Linked DNA regions of Acidicapsa ligni. The protein of the gene in region 2 interacts with the protein of the main gene of each other region in a pairwise test. Links are inferred from orthologs where the notes say so. Each region holds a gene or a part of one and is shown on either strand. Other genes may lie near its edges. The genes, in order: pheT and secD.

Region 1 (10,763 bases), on a different replicon or contig from region 2:
GGGACGATGCGATAGCGGCCGTAGCGTGCTGCTCCGTCGGCGTTGATGAAGTGCATGGCGGTAACGCCGAAAAATGCCTCATTGGCGAAGCTGGAGGGCGCGGGTTTGGGTGCCTGCACGAAGGCGAGCGCTGCGGGATGGGTGCCGAGGAACTGCTCAATGGGATTGGGGTGCGGCGAGTCGGGGCTGGTGGTGGCGATGGCACGTAAAAGCTCCAGAAACTCGGCGCCGGTGTGGGTTGGGAATCCGTCGGTGGAGTGGCTGACGATATCGGTGTGGACGCGCTCGGCGAGATGGAAGCGGGTGGCCATGCCGCGTGGGTCGGCGTTTGGATCGTTATCTGGAATTAAGGGGATGCCGGTCGAGTTGGAAAAGCGTACGGTGACGGGCGTCGACTCGCGATTGAGGTGGGGAGCGCGCGATAAGGATTTCGCTTCGGGCGTGGGCGTGGGCGTGAATTTGCCCGTCAGCAGAATTCCCTTGGCGTGGGCAGGGCGGAAGCCAGGATGTTCCCCGAAGAGGGTGTCGAACTGGTTCAGCAGATCCTGTGCGAGGGCCAGGAGCTTTTCGTCGGTAGGCAATGGCATGGTCGTTCTCCTCTGAGTCTGGATGGGAAGGCATGGTCAGCTTGCTGTCCTGAGGCTTCCCTGTCGAATAACTCTAGTCAAGAACGATTCGATTGTGGTGTGAAATTTGCAGCGCGGGCTGGAATACATTCGATTGGCTGGATCGAGCAGTTGATTAGATCCGTTAATTGGATCTGCTGATTGGATGATTCTCGGCTGGCTATTTATACGGCTTTGGGGGTTCAGTACGAATCTGGTTGCGAATAGCGGCTCGAAAGGGCAGACTTATCCGAAACAGAGACGAGGCACTCAGTGAACGGTACGGAGTCTGTCGAAGTAGAACCCCGCCATACAGGCGTCAAAGGCGAATCCCCCTCTTATTTCAAAGAAGCACTTGAAGATGCCGAGAGGCTGCTGAAGCATGCGGCCGAAACTGGAGTGGAGGTCGATGCCGATACACGGTCTGCGATTCTGCGAGCGAGGACTGAGTATCATCACGGCTTGACGGACGATACAGTCGCAAAACTATTGCTGGCTCTTACCGGGCTGGCGGCCAGGTTGAAGCCGGTGACTGCGGCGAGCCTATACGCGTGTCACTCCGATAGCCGCCCGACGATGCGCACCTACCTGGTATGGGCCGTTATTTTGTCGGCGGTGATTATTCCCGCTTCGATTTTGATGTTTATCACGTCGAATATCTCCGATGCGATTCGCACCGATATCACGACGGCCAATGCTTTGGTGGTGAAGTTGACTACAGAGCTTGGGCCTCCGGCACGAAGCGATGTGGGAACAAGTACTGAGATTGCAGATTTGCAGGAATATGCCTCTACGGTGCGATCGATTTATGCCCGCTCGCGGAGGTTGAACCGGTTTGTGATTCCCCATGTCGGGGTTCCTCCGCCTCTGAATGCAACGGGGTCGAATGAGATAGAACGAGCCGCGGACCTCAAAAAAAAGTTCGAGTTGCATATCCCTCTCGAAGATCTTGCAGCCGAGAGAGATAACATGACCCTGACTTATCAGGACGTGCGGTTTTTCGCTCAGAACATCATGAACGATACCGCGACGTTTTATGGGGCTTTGAACTCGTGTATTTTGCCGATTCTGTACGCGTTGCTGGGAACCTGCGCGTATCTGCTGCGAACATTCGAAGACCAGATGGGCAACCGGACATTTACGCCTTCTGCTGCAAACTCGGCCCGCTTTGTGATTGCCGCGATAGGTGGGACGGTGATTGGGCTCTTTGGAGGGTTCACGGCTCACGCCAACGCGTCTCCTTTGGCGCTGGCATTTCTGGTGGGATATGCGGTGGAGGTATTTTTCGCGTTTCTTGAGAGCCTGATCCGATCTTTTACGAGGACAACTCTTCCGGAAGCCAGTTCCCCAGGCATCATCCCGATAAAGCAGTAACTCCGAGTAGGAGTGGCAATTGCACTTTTCTATGAGAGTCGCACATGGTGCCGGTACAATTGGGCTGTTCCGCTACCTTATGTCTACCCGTTCCTGAATATGCTGGAGGAAGTTTTGATCGGTACAATTTATAAGTGTGAAATCTGCGCCCTGGAAAGCTCGGCGCCGATTCGATGGTTTGTCATTCACTGTAGTGACGCGAAGCTGGCGGTGTGCAAATGGACCGAGGAGCAGGCTGGGAAGCCCCATGCTCTCCACTTTTGCGGCGAAGCTCACGCACAGGTGTATATCAGCCGATGGTTTGAGTCGTTCTGCGGCTCGGCGGTGATGCTGGGCGGGAAGTAGTTTACTTCCGAAAAAGACTAAATTCTGTCTTTTATTCTTCAGCGAGCACGATATCGAGGAGGCCACGCAGGTTGGTGGCGCGAGCCTTGAGATGGGATGCTTCGACTACATCCAGTGAGTTTTTCAGTTTGGAGAGTTCTTCTTCGGCGCGGGTGAGTTCGTCGGCGAAGTTGAGCGCGGCCAGCACGGCTACGCGCAGGGAGTCGGCGGTGCGTCCGTGAGAAGCGACGGCGCGCATGCGGTCGTCGACGCGAGCGGCCAGGGCACGTACCTGGGCGAGATCCTGACCAGACAGGTGGTAAGCCTGGTCATAGATGTCGACGGTGACGTACGGAGTTTCGGCTTTCTCTTTCGTCATGAGGCCCTCTTAGAGTTCGAGTGCGTCGAGCTGGCCGAGTAGCCGCTCTACGCGCAGGCGAACCTGTTCCCGCTCGGAGCGGAGCGCGTCGATCTCCTGATTGAGCTGTTTGATCAATGGGCTTTGTTCCGAAATCTGGGCTTCGAGCTGAGCTTCGAGAGTAGTAGCGTGGGCTTCAGCGGCTACGGCGCGGGCTTCAGAGGCGGCGGCGCGCTCCTCGGCGGTGTTGCGCACGACGCGTTCACGGCGCACCAGATCGACGGCGCGGAGGACACGCTCTTCGAGGGCGGTGAAATCGTCGGCGGTGAACGGGAGGGCTGAGGCGTCGACGGCTGTCTCGGACGCTATCTCAGAAGAAACGGGCTCAGAGGCGACGTGCTCCGAGGCGATGAAATGGCTTTCCTGCCCGGCGGCATGTTCCGCAGTATGTTCGGCGGCAGGCTGAGAGGAAACTGGAATCTCCTGCTTAGGCTCTGCTGCCTGTAGAAGCGTGGCTTGCTGTGGCGCGATGTAGGGGGCTGCCTCTTCTGGTGCGTAAGAGTGAAGTGCGGGTTCTTCTTCCGCTTCGGCTGAAATTTCAGCGGGAAACTCTTCTTCTATCTCATCTTCGATGGCTTCGGGCTGTTCGAGGGGCTCGATTTCTTCTGCAGGCTCATCGAATTCCTGGTCCGGAAAGTGGATCGGTTCGTCGAACATGCTTTCCTGACTTTCGATCACGCCAGTGCGTGGCTCCATGGGCAATAATGCCATAATTTCCTCCGTGCGGGCCTGATGCGTCTCTTGCCTTTTCTCCTGGAAACAACGGAGCGGCACCCTGTGAGTATAAAACCGTTGGGTGAGGAAAACCGGTCAGCTACGCAGACGGGCTCCGGTGGTTGAAACTACCTCGACAACACGGGCGGAAAAGGCTTGCAGCTCTTCTTCGCGAAGTGTTCGGTCGGAGGCCTGAAAGGTGGCGCCGAGGAGCAGTGCGTATTCCTCGGAGATGCCCGGTTGCTTGGCGGGATGAAAGACTTCGCGGACTCGCCAGTCAATGAGTTCGGGCAGACCTGAGGCGGCGAGTGCGGCGTCCAATTCAGCCCACTGCGTGCGGGCTGGAACCACCAGCGAGAAGTCGCGGCGGACGGGTTGGAAGCGCGAGATTTCGCGGACGGACGGCTTGCGCAAGGGCAGACGGTAGAGGCGGTCGAGGTAGAGTTCGCCGACCAGGACGGTCTCTTTGAGCTTGCGTTCGGAGGCCAGACGCGGGTGAAGCTGGCCAAACCAGCCGACGGTGGTTCCCTCCACCACGGCGCGGGCGGCGCGGTAGGGATGGAGCCACTGCGGAGTGATACCGGATTCGGCTGGAAAGCTGTCGAAATAGACGGTCTTGGCCTGGAAGCGAGCCAGAAGCTGTTCGACGATGCCTTTGAGGTCGTAGAAGTCGAGGGCACGGGCGGCCTGGTGCGGGCCTTGTTGGGGCAGGCTGCCGGTGGCTCCGATAGAGATGGCCGGGCGCTCGTCTACTTTTTCTACGGTGCCTTTTTCCGTTGCTCCTGAAAAAACGGCACCTAGTTCAAAGAGGCGGACATCGCTGACGTCGCGATGGAGGTTGCCGCCGATCATGGTGATCATGCCGGGGATGAGTGAGGCGCGCATGACTCCGGCTTCTTCGCTGAGCGGGTTGCCGAGGGGGACGATCTGGCTGGGCTGGGGAGCGCAGAGAGCGGCGTCCGCGGCTGAGGTGAAGGTGCTGGAGATAGCTTCGTGGAAACCGGCGGCGAGGAGGGTGCGGCGGACGGCGGTTTCCTTATTGGCATGGGACAGTTCGAGGACTGCTCCGGCGAAGGATGGAAGCGTGTTGGCGAAGCGGTTATAGCCGTAGACACGCGCGACCTCTTCAATGAGATCGATCTCGCGGTCGAGGTCGAGGCGCCAGCTGGGGAGGGTGACCTGCCAGTGATTGGGGCGGGTTTCGACGAGTGAGCAACCGAGGGCATTCAGAACCTGCTCGACGATGGAGGCAGAGATGCCGTTCTGGTCGAGTGTTGTTCCCAGCAGGCGGTGGACCTCGCTTAGAGCCAGTTCGATGGACTTGCGATTGGCGGTTTTGGAGAGGATTGCGGGAACAGTTATATCCACCAGATCGCCGTCGATGTGGCCGCCGTTTTCAAGGATGATGGAGGAGACGATATCGGAGGCGAGGATGCAGGCGTTGATGTCCGCGCCGCGTTCGAAACGATGGGAGGCGTCGGTGTGCAATCCGTGGCGGCGTGCGGTGCGGCGGACGGCGACCTGACCGAACCAGGCGGCTTCGACAAGGATGTTGGTGGTGGCCGGGGTGATCATGGTTTCCCAACCGCCCATGACGCCTGCGAGTGCGAGCGGCTTGACGTGGTCGGCGACGATCAGGTCTTCGGGGTCGAGGGTGCGTTCGATGCCGTCGAGGGTCTTGAGCTTTTCGCCTTTGGCGGCGCGGCGGACGACGATGCCGCCCTCAATCTTGTCGAGGTCGAAGGCGTGGGTGGGTTGGCCCATGGCGAGCCACGCGAAGTTGGTGGCGTCTACGGCGTTGGAGATTTGCTTCTGTTCGAGAAGCTTGAAGAAGCGGTCGGCGAGCTTGCTGATTGGGCCGTCGGCTGCGCCGGTTTGAATCTTTACGTTGCGGAGGACTCGGGCGGTGAAACGGCCACATGCGTCCTGAGCTTCGATCCTGACTGAGAATGGACTGGCTGCCGGCTTAGATTGCGGCAGCGGGGCTGCGCCTGGCGGCAGAGTCAGGCCGTAAATAGCAGCCACTTCGCGGGCTACTCCGTAGTGGTTCATGGCATCGACGCGGTTGGTGGTGATGTCCATCTCGAAGAGGTGGCCGTTGGGCACACCGCTTGTTGCCCCGAGGCTGTGAATGCCCTCAACGGCGATGCCGCGCAGGGTAAGGTCTTCGGCGAGTTTGTGGTCGTCGACCGGGATGTCGGTAAGCAGGGCGCGGAGCCAGGTGGTTAGGATTTTCATGGGATTGCCTTTTAGCTAGTTAGCGCGCTGCGCGCATTGGCTGGTTAGCAAGATTTGTGGAGTTCGCATCAGTTCTGCAGAACGGCTAACAGCCCGTTTGTCAGTTTGGCTACTTCTGTGGACAGGCTGAGCAGATGGTCTGCATTTTCGGAATTCAGAAATTTTAGATCTTTTGCCAACTCGACCTGTGTCTGCATTTCGTAGACAGATCCTCTCGCAGCAGCCAGGAATTTTCGCAGGTCGGCATCAGCGAGACGTCCGTGGCCGTCTGCGATATTACTCGGCACAGAAACGGCGGAACGGCGGATTTGTTGCCGCAGGCCAAAGGTTTCAGAGGCTGGAAACTCTTCCGTTCGGGTGTAGGCTTCGCGTGCCAACTCCATCGCTTTTTGCCAGACGAGCAGATCACGGTAGTTCCTGGTTCTGCTCATGCGAATTGTTCCAGGAAGCGCATGTCTCCTGAGTAGAACTGGCCTATGTCGCTGACGCCGTATTTCATCATGGCGATGCGTTCTACGCCCATGCCGAAGGCGAAGCCGGAGATCTTCTTTGGGTCGTAGCCGGGCTGCTTTTCTGCGGCGAAGGCGAAGACTGCCGGGTCAACCATGCCGCAGCCCAGCAGCTCGATCCAGCCGGAGTGCTTGCACTTACGGCAGCCTTTGCCGCCGCAAAAGATGCAGGATATCTGGACATCGGCCGATGGCTCGGTGAAGGGGAAGAACGATGGGAAGAAACGCGTCTTGACGCTGGAGCCGAAGAGCGCCTTCATGGCGTGGTCGAGGGTGCCTTTGAGATCGCTGAAGGTGATGTTGGTGTCCACGCAGAGACCCTCAACCTGGTGAAAGACGGGCGAGTGGGTGGCGTCTGCTGCGTCGTTGCGGTGAACTTTGCCGGGGATTACGATGCGGATCGGAGGCGGCTGCTGCTCCATCGTCCGCATTTGAACGGGGGACGTGTGAGTGCGCAGGAGTAGGCGTTCGCGAAGGCTGCGGCGATCCTGATTGGCGATGACCAGCGTGTCCTGGGTATCGCGCGCGGGGTGGCCGGGCGGGAAGTTCATGGACTCGAAGTTGTAGTAGTCGGTTTCGACTTCAGGGCCGACGCCGACGGAGTAGCCCAGACCCGCGAAGATGCCGATCAACTCATTCATGGTGCGGGTGATGGGATGCTCCGCGCCGGTGAGACGGCGGGTGCCGGGGAGGGTGATGTCGATGGCTTCCGCAGCCAGGGCGGCGTCGGTTGGGCCTGCACCTGCGGCGGCTTCGAGGAGGCCTTCGACGAGGGTCTTGAGGGCGTTGAAGCGCTGGCCCAGTTCCCTTTTGGCATCAACCGGGGCGGACTTGAGCCACTGGTCGGATAGCTGCTTGAGGCGGCCCTGTTTGCGGCCCAGCCATTCGAGGCGGAAGTTTTCTACTGCTTCCGGCGAGGCCAGGGATGCTGCGGCCTGGCGGGCCTCTGCCTCAAGTTGGGCGAAGGATTGGTCGTAGTTGAGTTTTTCGTCGTTCATCATGCGCAATCAGCAGGATAAATCACTGCGTGGGGCGGATGCTTCTTCGAGTTGGGAAGAGGTTGCGATGGCTGTTTCCCGCACTACGAATGGTATGGCTCAAGAGAAAAAAGCAAAGGCCCGGAGGAATGCTCCGGGCCTTTGCTTTCAATTGCTTTCGAGCAGTGAAACTACTTTGCGGATTTTTCGGCTTCGAGAGCGGCTTTGGCTTGCTCTACGAGGCGTGTAAAACCGGGGGCATCCTGAACTGCGATGTCGGCGAGGATCTTGCGATCCAGCTCGATGCCGGCCTTTTTGAGGCCGTTGATCAACTGGGAATAGCTGAATTTGTTGAGCTTAGCTGCGGCCGAGATACGGACGATCCAGAGCGAGCGATATTGACGCTTTTTCTGGCGGCGACCTGTGTAGGCGAACTTGAGTCCGCGCTCGACGGCTTCCTGAGCGGCCTGATACAGCTTGGATTTCGTGAGGAAGTATCCACTGGCGCGCTTGAGAATCTTTTTACGGCGGTCAGACCGTTTAGTGCCACGTTTTACGCGAGGCATAGTGTTTGCTCCTTTTTTGCGTTACTGTGTTCGCGGCTGGAGGCAGGAGGCTTTGTTCCTGGCGGAACAAAACTTTGGAACCTCTTCACTCGCTTTTCTTACCTAAATCGAAAGCTTTGGCTTTCGGGGCTGCGCGACGCATTTGCGCTGGCCCGATCTGTTCGTCCCTTGCGGGACGGCAGCCTATCAGGCGTAGGGGATCATGCGGGCTACCTTATCGTAGTCAGCATCGGAGACGATCAGGCTCTTACCGAGCTTGCGCTTCGTCTTGGGAAGCTTGGACGTAAGGATGTGGCGCATCTTGGTCTGGTGGCGCTTGATCTTGCCAGAACCAGTCTTGGAGAAGCGCTTTGCAGCACCCGTGTGTGTCTTCAGTTTGGGCATGATTTTCTCGTCATTCCAGCAGGGTTGCCCCTGCAACTCGCTACGGACAGGGATCCCCCTGCGCGTAAAGCGGATTTACTGAGTATATCGCAAGCGGGGATTTACTGCTATTCGATGCGTGCCGGGTGAAAATCAGGGGGAGATTGGGGCGGGATTTGCCGGTCTTGTTTCTGCTTTGAAACAATAATTTCGTAATTACTTAACAGTAATCAAATTATTGCAATTTTGTAGAATTTCAGTAATTTACACAAAATTTTATTCAAATATTTCAGGTTGGCCCGTTGAGCAGGACCAGAGTTGTATCGCTTCCAGTGCAATCGTGCGCATAGTATAAATTCACACTGAAATCGTCTCCCCCAATGGATCGATTGTCGAGTTCAGGGCTTACTTGTGTCCCCGCATGGGAGATTTACATCCACCGAGACTGAAAGCCATTCGATCCTTTGGATCCAGCATCAGTACTTGCAACCAACAGGGAAGATTCGAACTGATGCGGCCACCTGTGCCAGGAATTTTTCATGAGAAGCGCGCACACGTGCGTTTGTTGGCGCTGAAAATTCGGGTATTGGTTTGGGTATTGCTGTATGGGGTGGCTGCGCCTGGTGCGATGCTCTGCCCTGTTGCTGCCGCTGGGCAGGTTCCAGAGATGCCTTCCATTGCGTCTGCTCCGACGGTTCATGCGCGACAGGCAAGCGGGGAAATCACGATTGATGGCAAATTGAATGAGCTGGCGTGGATCGATGCGGAGCCAATATTGCTTACCCAGCAATCTCCTCTTCCTGGCAAGCCGACTCCTTATTTAACAGAAGTGCGGGTGCTGGTTTCGGGCGATGCGTTGATTTTTGGCTTCAACTGCCATGATCCAAAACCATCGGCAATCAATACACACACGTTGACGAGGGATGGCGATCAGAGCGGGGACGATACTGTTTCCGTAGAGCTGGATTCGTTTGGGGACAAGCGGACAGCCTACTATTTCCAGATCAATGCGGCGGCTGGACGGGTGGATGGACTGGTGGCCGGGCCGGGGAATGTTTCGCTGGACTGGGACGGCATCTGGAATGCGCGGACATCGAAGACTGCGGATGGGTGGACGGCGGAGATCTGGATTCCGGCGCAGACGCTGGGGTTTGGCGGCAGGACTACGCATTGGGGTCTGCAGTTGGACCGGTCAATCACGCGTGATTTGACGGAGCTGCGCTGGGCTTCTCCGACACTGGATTCAGACCTCTTCGATATGAGCCGGGCGGGGGTGCTGGAGGTGATGACTCCGCTGAAGCAGGGGCATGGAATTGAGATTGCGCCTTATGCCCGCGGCGAGATGCTGCATAACTTTCTGGGGCCGGATCGCAACTGGCTTGGCGCAGGGGGTGGCGAGCTGACGTGGAGAATTACTCCGCAACTGGCGAGCGTGTTTACGGTCAATACCGATTTTGCCGAGACGGAGGTGGATTCGCGCCAAATCAATATCACTCCGTTTCCACTGTACTTTCCGGAGAAGCGGGAGTTTTTCCTGGAGGGCGCGAACCAATATGTCTTCGGGCTGGACCTGGGAACGACGTTTGTACCGTTTTTTAGCCGCAATATCGGCCTGCTGGATGGATATGACATTCCGTTGCGCGGAGGCGTGAAGCTGAATGGCCATGTTGGGCGGTGGAGCGTAGCGGGCCTGGATGTGGAGACGGGGAGCACGAACGTTCCGGAGATCGTGGTTTCGACATTGGGGCTGCCCTCGCAGCGGGTGGAGGCAACCAATCTTTTTGCCAGCCGAATTGCCTACGACGTGGACAAGCATCTTCGGGTGGGAACGATGATGACGCATGGCGATCCGGAAGCGCTGGTTTCAAACACGCTGGCGGGAGTGGATGCGATATGGCAGACTTCTACTTTTCTGAAGAAGCGCAGTTTACAACTGGGCGGATGGGCGGCGACGACGCAGGGGGATGTTCCGCTGGGGACCAGGCAGGCGTGGGGAGTTCGCTTCGATTATCCGAATGACCTGGTGAACTGTACGGCGGGAATGGGCCGCTTTGGGGATGGCTTCGAGCCGTTGCTGGGGTTTATTCCGAGGCCTCAGACGCATCAGACGGATGCTTCGTGTTCGTATCGCCCGCGCCCTTTGCCTTCCGGACCGTTTGGGGCGATTCGGCAGGCTTCGTATGACTTGGCCTTTAGCCGGATCACCGATACCAGCGGCAATTTGCAATCGCAGATCATCCGGTTCAAACCGGTGCATTTAACGATGAATTCCGGGGACTCCATTTTCCTGGGCGGATATACGGATCATGAGACGCTGACCACACCTTTTGCGATTGTTCCGAAGGTGAGTTATCCGGTGGGCTCTTTCGACTTTCAGCGCTATGGCATCTCGATTACGACCAGTCCGCAGAGGGTGCTTCAGTTTACGAACGATAGCTCTGTGGGTGGCTATTACAACGGGCACCTGTACCACCAGACGAATTCTCTGAACTGGACTCCGCTGCACGGGAAGGCTCAGTTTGGACTGGCAGCCGATAACTATTTCGGGCACACGCCGCAGGGGAATTTTGTGGAGAAGTTGTGGCAGTTCAATGGGGCGCTGTCGTGGAGTCCGGATCTCTCCCTGAGCACGTTTGTGCAGTACGACAATGTTTCTTTTGCCCTGAGCAGCAACA
Region 2 (10,800 bases):
ATTCGCCAGACTCTGCGCGATAGTCATGCGCAGCTACTGCAGAACGCTTATTACGAAATGCTCCACAACGATTCCAAGGTTCACAATTACTATGCTGAGCAGATCCTGAAACAAGGCGCAAGCTAACGACTTAGCTGTGGTTGCGCCTTCGGCTTAAACCGTTTGTGATCGCGACGTATACCTCGTTCAGATTCTTCTGATTGTCTTCTGCTGCATTCTTTTGCTGGGGCCGCCTGCTTCGCTCGTATCCTACAGCCGGTGTCGATTGCGGGTCCTGGCTCCCGCCAGCCCGTTCAGTCCAGTCCGCCCTCCGTACAAGCCACGCTATAGTCTCATGCCGATTCCCTCGCAGGTGAGGGGTCATCGCTTTCGTTCATGATCTATACGTTCATGGGTCTATAGCCCTGGGCAGGAAAACAACGGCAGTACCATTGCTGGTCGTGGTATTGCGTTGACTGTGGGTTATGACTGTGGGTATTTCCGGCCAATATCAATATCTATCTGTAGATCTAGGGCTGGTGATCTAGTGTCTTCGGCCAAATGCAAGAGAGCCTCCCAATCGGGAGGCTCTCTTGATCGATACGTTGATACGTTTGATGAATGCTGCTACTTCATGTTTCCGCTTGAATCCATAACGATGCCGCCGGGGCCCTTGTCCTTCTTTGCTTCGTTTTCCTTACGGGTGCCCATAGCCTTGTGGCTCCAGTCCGTTGCGGAATCGACATCTGCCTTACGGGCTGCTTCATCGCCACAATCTACGTCTGCCTTGCGGCGATAGACGAGATTTAGATATTGCATTGCGTCGTCATAATTGGGGCGATTTTGAACGGCCAGATTGAGGTACTTCAGACCTTCTTCTACGAGCGGGCCATTCTGCTTCTGAATTTCAGAGCAAGTGCTTTTTACCATCGCTTTTACATTGCCCACACCGTCGTCATTCACGCCAGCGGGTAATGCTTTCAGAAGGTTTTCGTGTGCCTGCGTCCAGTCGATAACGCCGACGGTGTAGGCCGCTTCAGGGTCCTTGGGATCAACGGCTAGGACCTTCTTCTGCCAATCCTTAGCTTCGTTGAGGCGCTTGGTGTTGAAGTAAAGGCTGGCTACGCCCTTGAGGCTGTTGATGTCAGTGGGATCATCTGTAAGCACCTGTTGATATGTGTCGATGGCCTGTTGAGCCGTCTTCATATTTTCAGGAGAAGTCAATCCTGGTACGACATTCTGTGAGAGGGCCGTGGCAAGAAATACCTTCGCGGTCGGAAGCTTCGGGTCCAGATTTTCGGCATTTTGAAAAAAGTGAATAGCGGCTTCATACCTTCCGGCCTTGAACGCTTCTACTCCCTTGTTGAGTTGGTCCCGGGCTTTCAGACGGTCGCATCCGGTCATCGAAACCATCATGGCGACCAGGACAGCCGCTAGCACCGGCAGACGTGCGATTCGATTCATGTTCGTATCCTTCTCCTTCGAGTCGTCGCCAGCTTTATCGCGCCTGGTGTCTCCGCGCGGCTGAAGCGGATGGGAGTATCCGTATCCAGACATATGAGCATAATTCCGGTTGACTTGCTTTGCGCATCGTTTTCGGTGCGCAGAGCAAGAAAAAAGCAGCCCTGCCTACTAGGTAAGGGCTACTCTGCTACTGTCCTGCAGCGATCTTGGGGGTGATCAATCCAACGTGATCTACACCGGCAGCATGACCAATATCGATCACATCCGCGACCTGTGCGAAATTCACTTCGTCATCGCCCTTGATAAACATTACACGTTCTGCGCGATTTGAGTAGATCGTTGTCAACCGGGCCAGAAGATCTCCACGGGCGACGTCGTCCTGATTGATCTTGTATGCAACCGTCGAACCATTGGAGTGCAGGACTGACACCACGATGGCGCGATCGTTATCTGGCTGCTGTTTTTGCGGATCTTTAGGCGGCTGGGGAACCAGCGCGTCCAGACCCTTCGGTACGACTGGAACGATGACCATGAAGATGATCAAAAGAACCAACAGTACGTCGATCAGCGGCGTTACGTTAATGTCGGAGGATATTCCTCCAGGACCAGACCCACCTGTCATTGCCATGTCATAAACTCCCTGAATTTGTCCCGGTAGTATCGCGGGTTACTCTGGTGCCCCGGGTGTCTGCCGTTTTTCGGTCAGCAACCCGACAGATTCGACGCCCGCGGTGCGGACATCATCAATCGCGTTCTCAACATCAAGATACTTGGCACGTGCATCGGCACGTACGAAGATCTCCTTGCCGGGCTTATCGGCAAGCTTGTCGCGTACTTTGCCCCCAAGCTCGGAGGGCGCGACCTTGTCCTGCCCAAGATAGACGGTACCGTCGCGGGTCACGGCAACGACAATCGCGTCTTCTTTATCCGCATCTGCCATGGGCTGTGGATTATCTGTCTTTGCCAGATCTACGTTGACCTTATTCTGGAGCATCGGAGTGATGACCATGAAGATGATCAGCAACACGAGCATTACGTCCACCATGGGGGTGACGTTGATGTTCGAGTTAACCTTGGCGCCTTCGTTGCGTACTGAAATGCCCATGTATGTGCTCCACGCCTTTCGATGAAATCTGATCGCTCTTCATCGAGCCGAGTCACGCATCGTCTCTGAGAAACGCCGGCAGGGAAGTGTTTGCTTCCCTGCCTGCAAGAGAATCCCGCTCATGACTTGTATCGGCTCGGCAGTCCGCAGGCGGGTTTAGCGCTTGTGGCTCTGCTTGATGAAGTAGTCAACCAGCTCGCTCGATGAGTTATCCATCTCGACGTCGAAGGCTTCCACGCGTCCGCTGAAGTAGTTGAAGGTCATAACTGCCGGGATAGCCACGAGCAGTCCGAATGCGGTCGTTACCAGGGCTTCTGAAATACCGCCTGCGACTGCACCGATACCCGAAGACTTCTGGGTTGCGATCTGCTGGAAGGCGTTCAAAATACCCATAACCGTACCGAGCAAACCAACGAATGGAGCCGTCGCGCCGATGGTGGCGAGAACGCCCAGACCGCGCTTCAGCTTGGCATGCACGATGGCTTCAGCCCGCTCAAGAGCGCGCTTGGAGCTCTCGATGGTCTCTTCGTTGACTGCGCCGCCAGAGCTCTTGAACTCCTGGAGACCGGCAGTGACAACTTCTGCAAGGTGCGACTTCTTGCTGCGATCGGCGATCTTGATCGCTTCATCGAGCTTGCTGTCTTTCAGAGCGCCAGCGACCTTAGGAGCAAACTCGCGGGACTGCTTGCGGGCTGCTGTGAAGTAAAGGTAACGATCGATCATGACCGCGAGAGACCAGATGGACATGATGAAGAGCACGACTGCGATGCCCTTGGCGAAGTAACCCATGTTGGTCCAGAGACCAACGAGGCTGAAGTCAGGGCCTGCGGCTGCGTCCTGGAACATGGCAAGGCTGATCGGGTGTGAGGCGAGATGTGCAAATTGAGCGAGAATCACTGAATCGTTCCTCCTGGGGGTGCGTTCTATGCTGCGTAAGTAACTACCGAGGGGAATGCGTCCGTTGTCGGTGCACATTCAGGACATTGCGAAGGTGACTTCAGATTAGACGCGAAGTCACCCAGGAAGTGCATCAGCCACCCAGGCTGAAGACAACGTTGACAGTAGTTTCTACCTCAACGGGATCGCCGTTGAGAAGATACGGCTTGTAGCGCCAATTTCTCACGGCATCCATTGCGGCCTGCTGCAACATTGCAGGTCCACTCAGAACGCGTAAATTGATAATCCCACCGGTCTTGGAGATGGACGCCTGAAGGACGACCGTTCCCTGAACGCGGGCTGCCTTTGCAATCGCTGGATAAACGGGCAGAACTTTCTGCATCAGCAATCCGGTAGCGACACCCTGAGAGATGTTGACCTTCTTGGGAGGCTCCTGCTTGACGACTGGCTTCGCAGGACCGGTGCCGAAAACGCTACCAATTACGCCGCCAGCTACGCCGCCTGCTGAGCCTTCCATACCGGCAACTCCAAAGCTCGTGGATGGAGGAGCTTCTTTTTCCTCAACCTGCACAATCTTTTTGGGAATCTTGGTGGGAGCCATCAATTCATTGTTCATCAACTGAGGCTTCACCTGCGGATGCGGAACATCCGGTGGTGGTGGTGGCGGCGGTGGTGGCGGCGGTGGAGGAGCCGTCAGCAACGTAACCAACGAGGCCTTGGGCAGCGCCTCATAATTGATCAAAGGGTATATGATCGCGCCGGCGAGGATTCCTATGTTGATCGCAAATGTGGCGATCACCCAGGGGTTTCTCTTTTTGATCCGGTTGCTGGATTCGAACGTTGAATCTTCAAACATGGCCGACCTCGAATCTCGTATTAGGTTCTCTAAACTTTAGACACCGACGGTTCCAATTTTGTTCCCGGCCACTTCACCGGTTCAATCCCGCGCTGAGATAAGCGTGTTTCACCTATATCAGAACGACCCATTCACTGCAAAACATGCTGCTAAAACAGTGCAAGTTACGAGGCCTGCATATGCGGCAAGTTATGCTTTGCTGCGCTTGGCTGAAGGCAAAACTGCGGCCTTCCCCTTGCTGCCACGCCATCCCTGATAGGCCACGAGCATGGGAGCGGCGACCGCGATAGAGGAATACGTGCCGATCAAAATGCCTACGACCAATGCGAATGAGAAGCCACGCAATACTTCGCCGCCAAACAGATATAACGCGAGCACAGTAAGGAATGTCAATCCGGAAGTGAGCACAGTTCGGCTCAAAGTCTGATTAATGCTACGGTTTACCACGTCTGTGAGGCTCTCACGACGGGACAGGCGCAGGTTCTCGCGAATACGGTCGAAGACAACGATCGTATCGTTCATCGAATAACCGACAAGCGTGAGGATGGCCGCGATGACGGTGAGGCTTACCTCCTTATCGAACAAAGCGAAGAAGCCGACGGTGATGAGCGTGTCGTGAAAGACCGCGACAACAGCAGCCACGCCGTAGATGAGCTCGAATCGGAACCAGAGATAGATGAGCATGCCGATGAGCGAATAGAGCGTCGCCAGGCCAGCCTGCTTCTCCAACTGCTGCCCGACGGTTGGCCCGACGGACTCAACCCTCACGACAGTCGCATGATTGGCGTAGTGGGCCTGCAGCGCGTCCACGATCTGCTTCCGTCCTGAATCCACGGATGCATCGGATTGCTCAGGAAGACTGATCAGCATCTCGCGCTTGTCAGGGGTGTCATAGTTGACGATTTTCGCGTTGACGCCTGCAGCTTCAGTTGCCTTGCGGATCTGGTTTACGTCGGGATCATTCTGAAACTGCACCAGAACCTGCGTGCCGCCGCGGAAGTCGACGCCCAGTGGCACAGGGCTGCCGGTATGCGCCAGATGCAGGCCCATGGAGATCAGGCCGGCCACGCTGAAGATCAATGAAAAGCCGAGGAAATACCACTTCCTCCCCAGCCAGTCGATATTTGCATTGTGAAAGAGTTCCACGATTCCTATACCTTCCCAATCTCTTGGCGGAACGGCAGTTCCAGATTCGCTGCCGCCCCGCTAACTTACCTAACTACCAACTCGCCGAGTCACTAAATCGAGAGCTTTTGACCTGCCAGCTTGTGATTCACATGCGAGTCGAAAATCACGCGTGAAACAAAGACAGCGGTGAACAAATTCGCCAACAGACCGAACGTCAGCGTGACGGCAAATCCCTTTACCGGACCGGTGCCGAACATGAACAGAATCGCTGCCGAAACGATGGTCGTTACGTGCGTATCGACGATCGTGATCCATGCATGAGCAAAGCCCTGATCCACGGCCTGCGCAGGACCTTTGCCCGCGCGCATCTCTTCGCGAATACGCTCGAAGATGAGCACGTTGGAGTCGACACCCATACCGATGGTCAGGATGACTCCGGCGATGCCCGGCAGCGTGAGAGTAGCGTGGCTGTAGCCCATGAATCCGAGCAGGATCACGAGGTTCAGGAAGAGTGCGAGATCCGCATTGATACCCGCGCCTCGATAGTAGATCAGCATGAAGACCATGACGGCCAGCATGCCTGCTACGGCAGCTACAACTCCCTGCTTGATGGAGTCGGAGCCGAGCGAAGCTCCAACGGTACGCGCCTCAAGCTGCGTGATGCTGGCCGGAAGTGCGCCTGTACGCAGGGTGAAGGAAAGCGTCTCGATCTGCTCTTTGCTGAACTGGCCTTCAATCTGGCCGTTGTCCCGAATCGCGCCGTTGATGATGGCTACATTCTTTACACGGCTGCCGAGAACGATCGCCATGTAGGTGTGAATGTGCGTGGAGGTGTAGTCGTAGAAGCGCTCTCCGCCTGCGTTGGTCAGCACGAAGTTCACGCCCTGACGGCCGGTGTCGCTGGAGTCAATCGCACTCGCGTCGCGGAAGTCGCGTCCACCGACGATGGAAACGCGCTTGAGCCGGAAGACGTGATCCTGGGAGTCGGAAGTGATGCCCTGGCTGTCTCCGTGGAGTATCAACTCATCCGGAGGAAGCGATCCGTTCACGCTGGTCAATGCTTCCTGCTCGCTGGCATAGCCCTGCGGATCACCAGTCACTTCATGCACCTCAAGGCGCGAGGTGGACTGAATAATGTCGCTTACGCGGTCCAGGTTGTCGATGCCCGGCAGCTCAACGAGGATCTGGTTTTCGCCCAATCCGTAGCGTTGAATCTCGGGCTCGCTTACGCCTAGTTGGTCTACGCGGTCACGAATGGTGTCGATCGACTGATCAACCGCCTTCGATTCCAGATCGGCCAGTAGAGAAGGCTTCATGGTAAGAGTGAAGCCGTTACCGCCGCTGAGGCTTGCGATGTCGTATTCCACGCCGTAGCGGTCGCTCAGTTCATTGCGAACATCGCTGGACTTGGTTGGGTCGATGCCGGAAACCGTGATGATATGCGGGGAATCCGGATTCGGAACCACCTGCGTGAACGTCAGATGATTCGTCTGCAAATCCTGCTCGATGCGGGCCACGGTATTGTCTGCGTCCGCTCTTACAGCATCCTTCACGTGCACCTGCAACACCAGATGGGCGCCGCCGCGCAGATCGAGCCCCAGATGAATGCGTTGTGTGATCGCACTCGTGATGGCTGCTCCCGTTACACCTTTGGGAATGCCAAAGATGCCGTAAAGGCATACCAACAGGACGCCAAAGATAATTGCAATCTTGCCGTTCAGATTTTTCTTCATGGTTATATCGTCAGTACGCACAATGTCGGCGGCTAATTCAGCCGTCGATTGTAGCTACTTGCTTCCTTCTTCCTGGGTGGTTACGGAAGCTATGGAGCTCTTCACCACCTCAATCTTGATGCCGTCGGGAGCGATGCGCAGGGTCAATGCGTCGTCCTTGATGCTGATAATTGTGCCGCGAATGCCACCTGTCGTGGTGATCCGGTCGCCGGTCTTCAGATCGGACAGCATCTGCGCCCACACCTTCTGCTTTTTCTGCTGCGGGCGAATCATCATCAGATAAACCACGCCAATCATCAGCACTGGCAAAAGGAGAGAGAAACCCGAACCGCCCGGGCCGAAATTAAATCCACCCGCCAACATCGCAAAACTCATCAACACAAAATCCCTTCATCTATCCGGCCGACTGGTTAATGTAACCGGCCTGGCCACAGGAGCGTCCGACCTAAAGGCCCGCTACCTTCGGTAAATTTTTGTCTCCGGGAATGGTCGCCGAGGGTTGTTTTGAACGCGAGTTCCCCGTTCCAGACAATCCCGGCACGTCGGTCACTGCCGATCTGCCAACCCGCAGCAGCAGCCCAACTGCTTTCTGCTTCCTGTTCGACACCGCTTTGCACTTAATGCTGCGCCTTCAGGCTGCCTACAGAAAATGCGCAACCTTCCAGCCATTACAGCATCGCAATCAGTCTAGCAAACCGGTAGGCTCTATAAGACAGGGGCGGAGCGCCCGCTGTCAAAATAGCCCTAATTCCGGGTCAGATTTTGTGCCCGGAGGATTAACTTCCGTCCGCGCCTTGATACATCCCTTATGAATAACTCAATTTTGGCCGGGCGCAGTGCATGAAAAGCCAGGTAATTTTCCCATTTCCAAGGGAAAAGAAGATGCTCTTCCGGCGCAATGTGGCGAATTCTGGAGGCCGCATTCTGTTTCCCTGGTCAACCGCGAGAGATGGAATGCCCTGTTTCTGTTGCAGTTTTCATCGCAGATAGGTTTTCATTGCACTGAGCTGCCTGCGGATTTCAACAGCTTTTATTGTCTTTTGTGCAGATTAAGGCTTGGAGGGCGTCTCGGGAGTCTCGTCTCCATCCTCAACGAGCACTGCCGATCCGCCAACCACATCGAAGCTTACCGCGTCTCGACCGGCGGGGTGAAAGGTTACTTTCAGCGGGTCTCGCTGCCACTCCGGCAGGCCGCAAACGGGCCAGGGGTGATTTGCGGCATCGTATTCGGAGAGTTTTTTTGCGAGTACCGGCTTGCGGATTGAAACCTGGGCGACGATGGCATACAGGCTCTTGCCTGTTGCTGTAATGCCACAGTAAGCCGCGTAGTCGCGAAACCAGGCCATCTGGCTTGCGCCGGGGTCGTAGTCCGGCAGCTTCAGGGCTGTCACATGGCCTGTTACCCGGTCGACGAGCAGCCAGGGGCCACGTTGCCAGACCCAATGCGCGCCTGCCGGTTTGTCTCCGGTGGCGGAGGCAGATGCGGAGGTGGCGGCAGGCTTGGCGTCGCCGGGCAGGTTGTCGTTAATGCGCAGCGCGCGGCGGACGACAAAGCTACGGTCGGTTACATCGTGCGCATCGCCGGTGGTCCATTCACTGATACGACCGTCGATCAGCAACGCGCGCGTTCTTAGAGAACTTTCGTCCGGGCCAGCGCCAGCTGGGTCGCCGGTCTTCGAATACGGCACCTGCTTCACCGAGCTGAGCACCACGGTATGGGGCTTTTTCGGCGGCGCTGCGGCATCCATGTCCGAAGACAAAAACAGGCACGCCGCGAGGAATACCGGCAGCAGTTTCAAAAACAGTTTTGGGAGCATATGTGCACCGATATTACGCGCATTCTGCTCCCAAATAATCGGACTTTTTCTTCGCCTATTGGCGAGCTGATTTTTAGCTCTGCCCTGTCAGGCCTGTGCGGTTTCCACGGCCCGCGCTACACGAAAGGCTGTTCCCTCGCCGAAGTGAGTCGCCAGCACCTGCATGCCTACGGGCAATCCGCTGGAGGTTGCGCCGCAGGGTACGGTTACACCGCAGATTCCTGCGAGGCTTGCCGTGACTGTGTAGATATCCGCCAGGTACATGGCCAGCGGATCGTCGGTCTTTTCACCCAGCTTGAATGCGGCTGTCGGAGCGGTGGGCGTGACAATCGCGTCCACGCCTGCAAATGCGGTCAGGAACTCTTCCGCCAGCAGGCGGCGGACCTGCTGCGCCTTCTTGTAGTACGCGTCGTAATATCCGGCGCTCAACGCGTAAGTGCCGAGCAGAATGCGCCGCTTCACTTCGGGTCCAAAAGCCTCTTCGCGTGACAGCTTGTACATCGATGCGAGGTTGGTGGCCCTGGGCGAGCGATAGCCGTAGCGCACACCGTCAAAGCGAGCCAGGTTGGCGCTGGCTTCGGCGGTGGCTACCAGGTAATAGGTCGGGATTGCATAGCTCGTATGCTTGAGGCTGATCGGTTTGATCTCGCAGCCAGCCGCTCGCAGGGCGTCGATACCAGTCTCGACGGCGGCGCGAACTTCCGGGTCCAGACCTTCGCCGAAATACTCCTGGGGGATGCCGATCTTCAGGCCCTTTACGTCCTTGTCCGACTCCGCCACATAATCGCCGACCGGCAGCCGGGAGCTGGTGGCGTCACTCGCATCATGCCCGGCGATCACGCCGAGAATCTCCGCGGCGTCGCGCACATTGCCCGCGAACGGGCCGACGCGATCCAGCGACGATGCAAACGCGATGAGTCCGTAGCGCGAGACGCGTCCGTAGGTGGGCAGGACGCCGACGACGCCGCAAAAGCTGGCTGGCTGGCGGATCGAGCCGCCGGTGTCTGTGCCCAGGGTGGCGACGGCGAGGTTCGCAGCGACGGCAGCAGCAGATCCGCCGCTCGATCCACCGGGAACGCGGTCGGTATCTACGGGATTGCGCACCGGGCCATAGGCCGAGTTCTCGTTGGACGAGCCCATTGCAAACTCATCGCAGTTGATTTTGCCCAGCAAAACTGCGCCTGCGGCCTGCAACCTGGCTACGGAAGTGGCATCGTAGGGTGGTTCATAGCCCTTGAGGATCGCGGAACCTGCGGTTGCCGGAGCGCCCCTGGTGACCAGCACGTCCTTGATGCCGAGAGGGATGCCTGCCAGAGGCGGCAACGGATCGCCCTTTGCCGCGAGCGCATCGACGCGCTCCGCTTGCTGTAGCGCTCGCTCTTTGGTGAGCGAAAGGTACACGTTCAACAGAGGATTATGCGCCTCAATACGCGCGTAATAATGCTCCGCCAGCGCGGTCGCTTTTGTCGTGCCTGAGGCAATGCCTGCGCGTAGCGCGGCGATCGTTGCAGGCTTCTCAACCAATGGTTCTGTGCTTGTCGTCTCAGTCATTTGGATGTCTCTTGATCCCTGATTTGATCGCGGATTGGTTCCCGGATTTGAATCCGGATTCGTGGTTCTTAATCTCTATCGCTCGATTACCTTGGGCGTTTTGAAGAATGTCCCATCGGTGTCCGGAGCCTGGCTCATCACCGCTGTCCGGTCGAGAGAGGGCCGCAGCGCGTCTGTCCGCAGTTCCGCACCGTGCCCGGCGTCTTGAATGGAATCGAGCAAGTCGCTTACCTGGGCCATTGGTTCAATGCCCTTGGTGTCCAGCTCGCT

The links.
Region 1: the proteins of secD (region 2) and pheT interact in binary tests that used the Escherichia coli proteins (3 or more experiments, as listed by UniProt). The link is inferred for Acidicapsa ligni from one-to-one orthologs.

Annotation. Positions count from the first base shown.
Region 1 is NZ_JAGSYG010000004.1:405,324-416,086, reverse strand. Bases 3,103-6,039 are described here. They hold pheT (phenylalanine--tRNA ligase subunit beta), read right to left. Parts: upstream 5,674-6,039; coding sequence 3,532-5,673; downstream 3,103-3,531. Other genes in these bases: OHL19_RS15960 (four helix bundle protein), read right to left, coding at 5,742-6,039; OHL19_RS15970 (hypothetical protein), read right to left, coding at 3,103-3,432. Outside these bases: OHL19_RS15990 (catalase family peroxidase), read right to left, coding at 1-587; OHL19_RS15985 (hypothetical protein), read left to right, coding at 879-1,979; OHL19_RS15980 (hypothetical protein), read left to right, coding at 2,094-2,324; OHL19_RS15975 (cell division protein ZapA), read right to left, coding at 2,356-2,682; more of OHL19_RS15970, read right to left, coding at 2,692-3,102; more of OHL19_RS15960, read right to left, coding at 6,040-6,104; pheS (phenylalanine--tRNA ligase subunit alpha), read right to left, coding at 6,101-7,183; rplT (50S ribosomal protein L20), read right to left, coding at 7,351-7,725; rpmI (50S ribosomal protein L35), read right to left, coding at 7,912-8,109; OHL19_RS15940 (carbohydrate binding family 9 domain-containing protein), read left to right, coding at 8,600-10,763.
Region 2 is NZ_JAGSYG010000001.1:244,873-255,672, forward strand. Bases 4,852-7,825 are described here. They hold secD (protein translocase subunit SecD), read right to left. Parts: upstream 7,163-7,825; coding sequence 5,540-7,162; downstream 4,852-5,539. Other genes in these bases: secF (protein translocase subunit SecF), read right to left, coding at 4,852-5,447; yajC (preprotein translocase subunit YajC), read right to left, coding at 7,217-7,537. Outside these bases: OHL19_RS00965 (SurA N-terminal domain-containing protein), read left to right, coding at 1-126; OHL19_RS00970 (tetratricopeptide repeat protein), read right to left, coding at 607-1,443; OHL19_RS00975 (ExbD/TolR family protein), read right to left, coding at 1,631-2,071; OHL19_RS00980 (ExbD/TolR family protein), read right to left, coding at 2,111-2,548; OHL19_RS00985 (MotA/TolQ/ExbB proton channel family protein), read right to left, coding at 2,705-3,445; OHL19_RS00990 (energy transducer TonB), read right to left, coding at 3,579-4,301; more of secF, read right to left, coding at 4,491-4,851; OHL19_RS01010 (hypothetical protein), read right to left, coding at 8,212-8,979; Asp-tRNA(Asn)/Glu-tRNA(Gln) amidotransferase subunit GatA, read right to left, coding at 9,067-10,530; Asp-tRNA(Asn)/Glu-tRNA(Gln) amidotransferase subunit GatC, read right to left, coding at 10,606-10,800. UniProt on the Escherichia coli protein: Part of the Sec protein translocase complex. Interacts with the SecYEG preprotein conducting channel. SecDF uses the proton motive force (PMF) to complete protein translocation after the ATP-dependent function of SecA.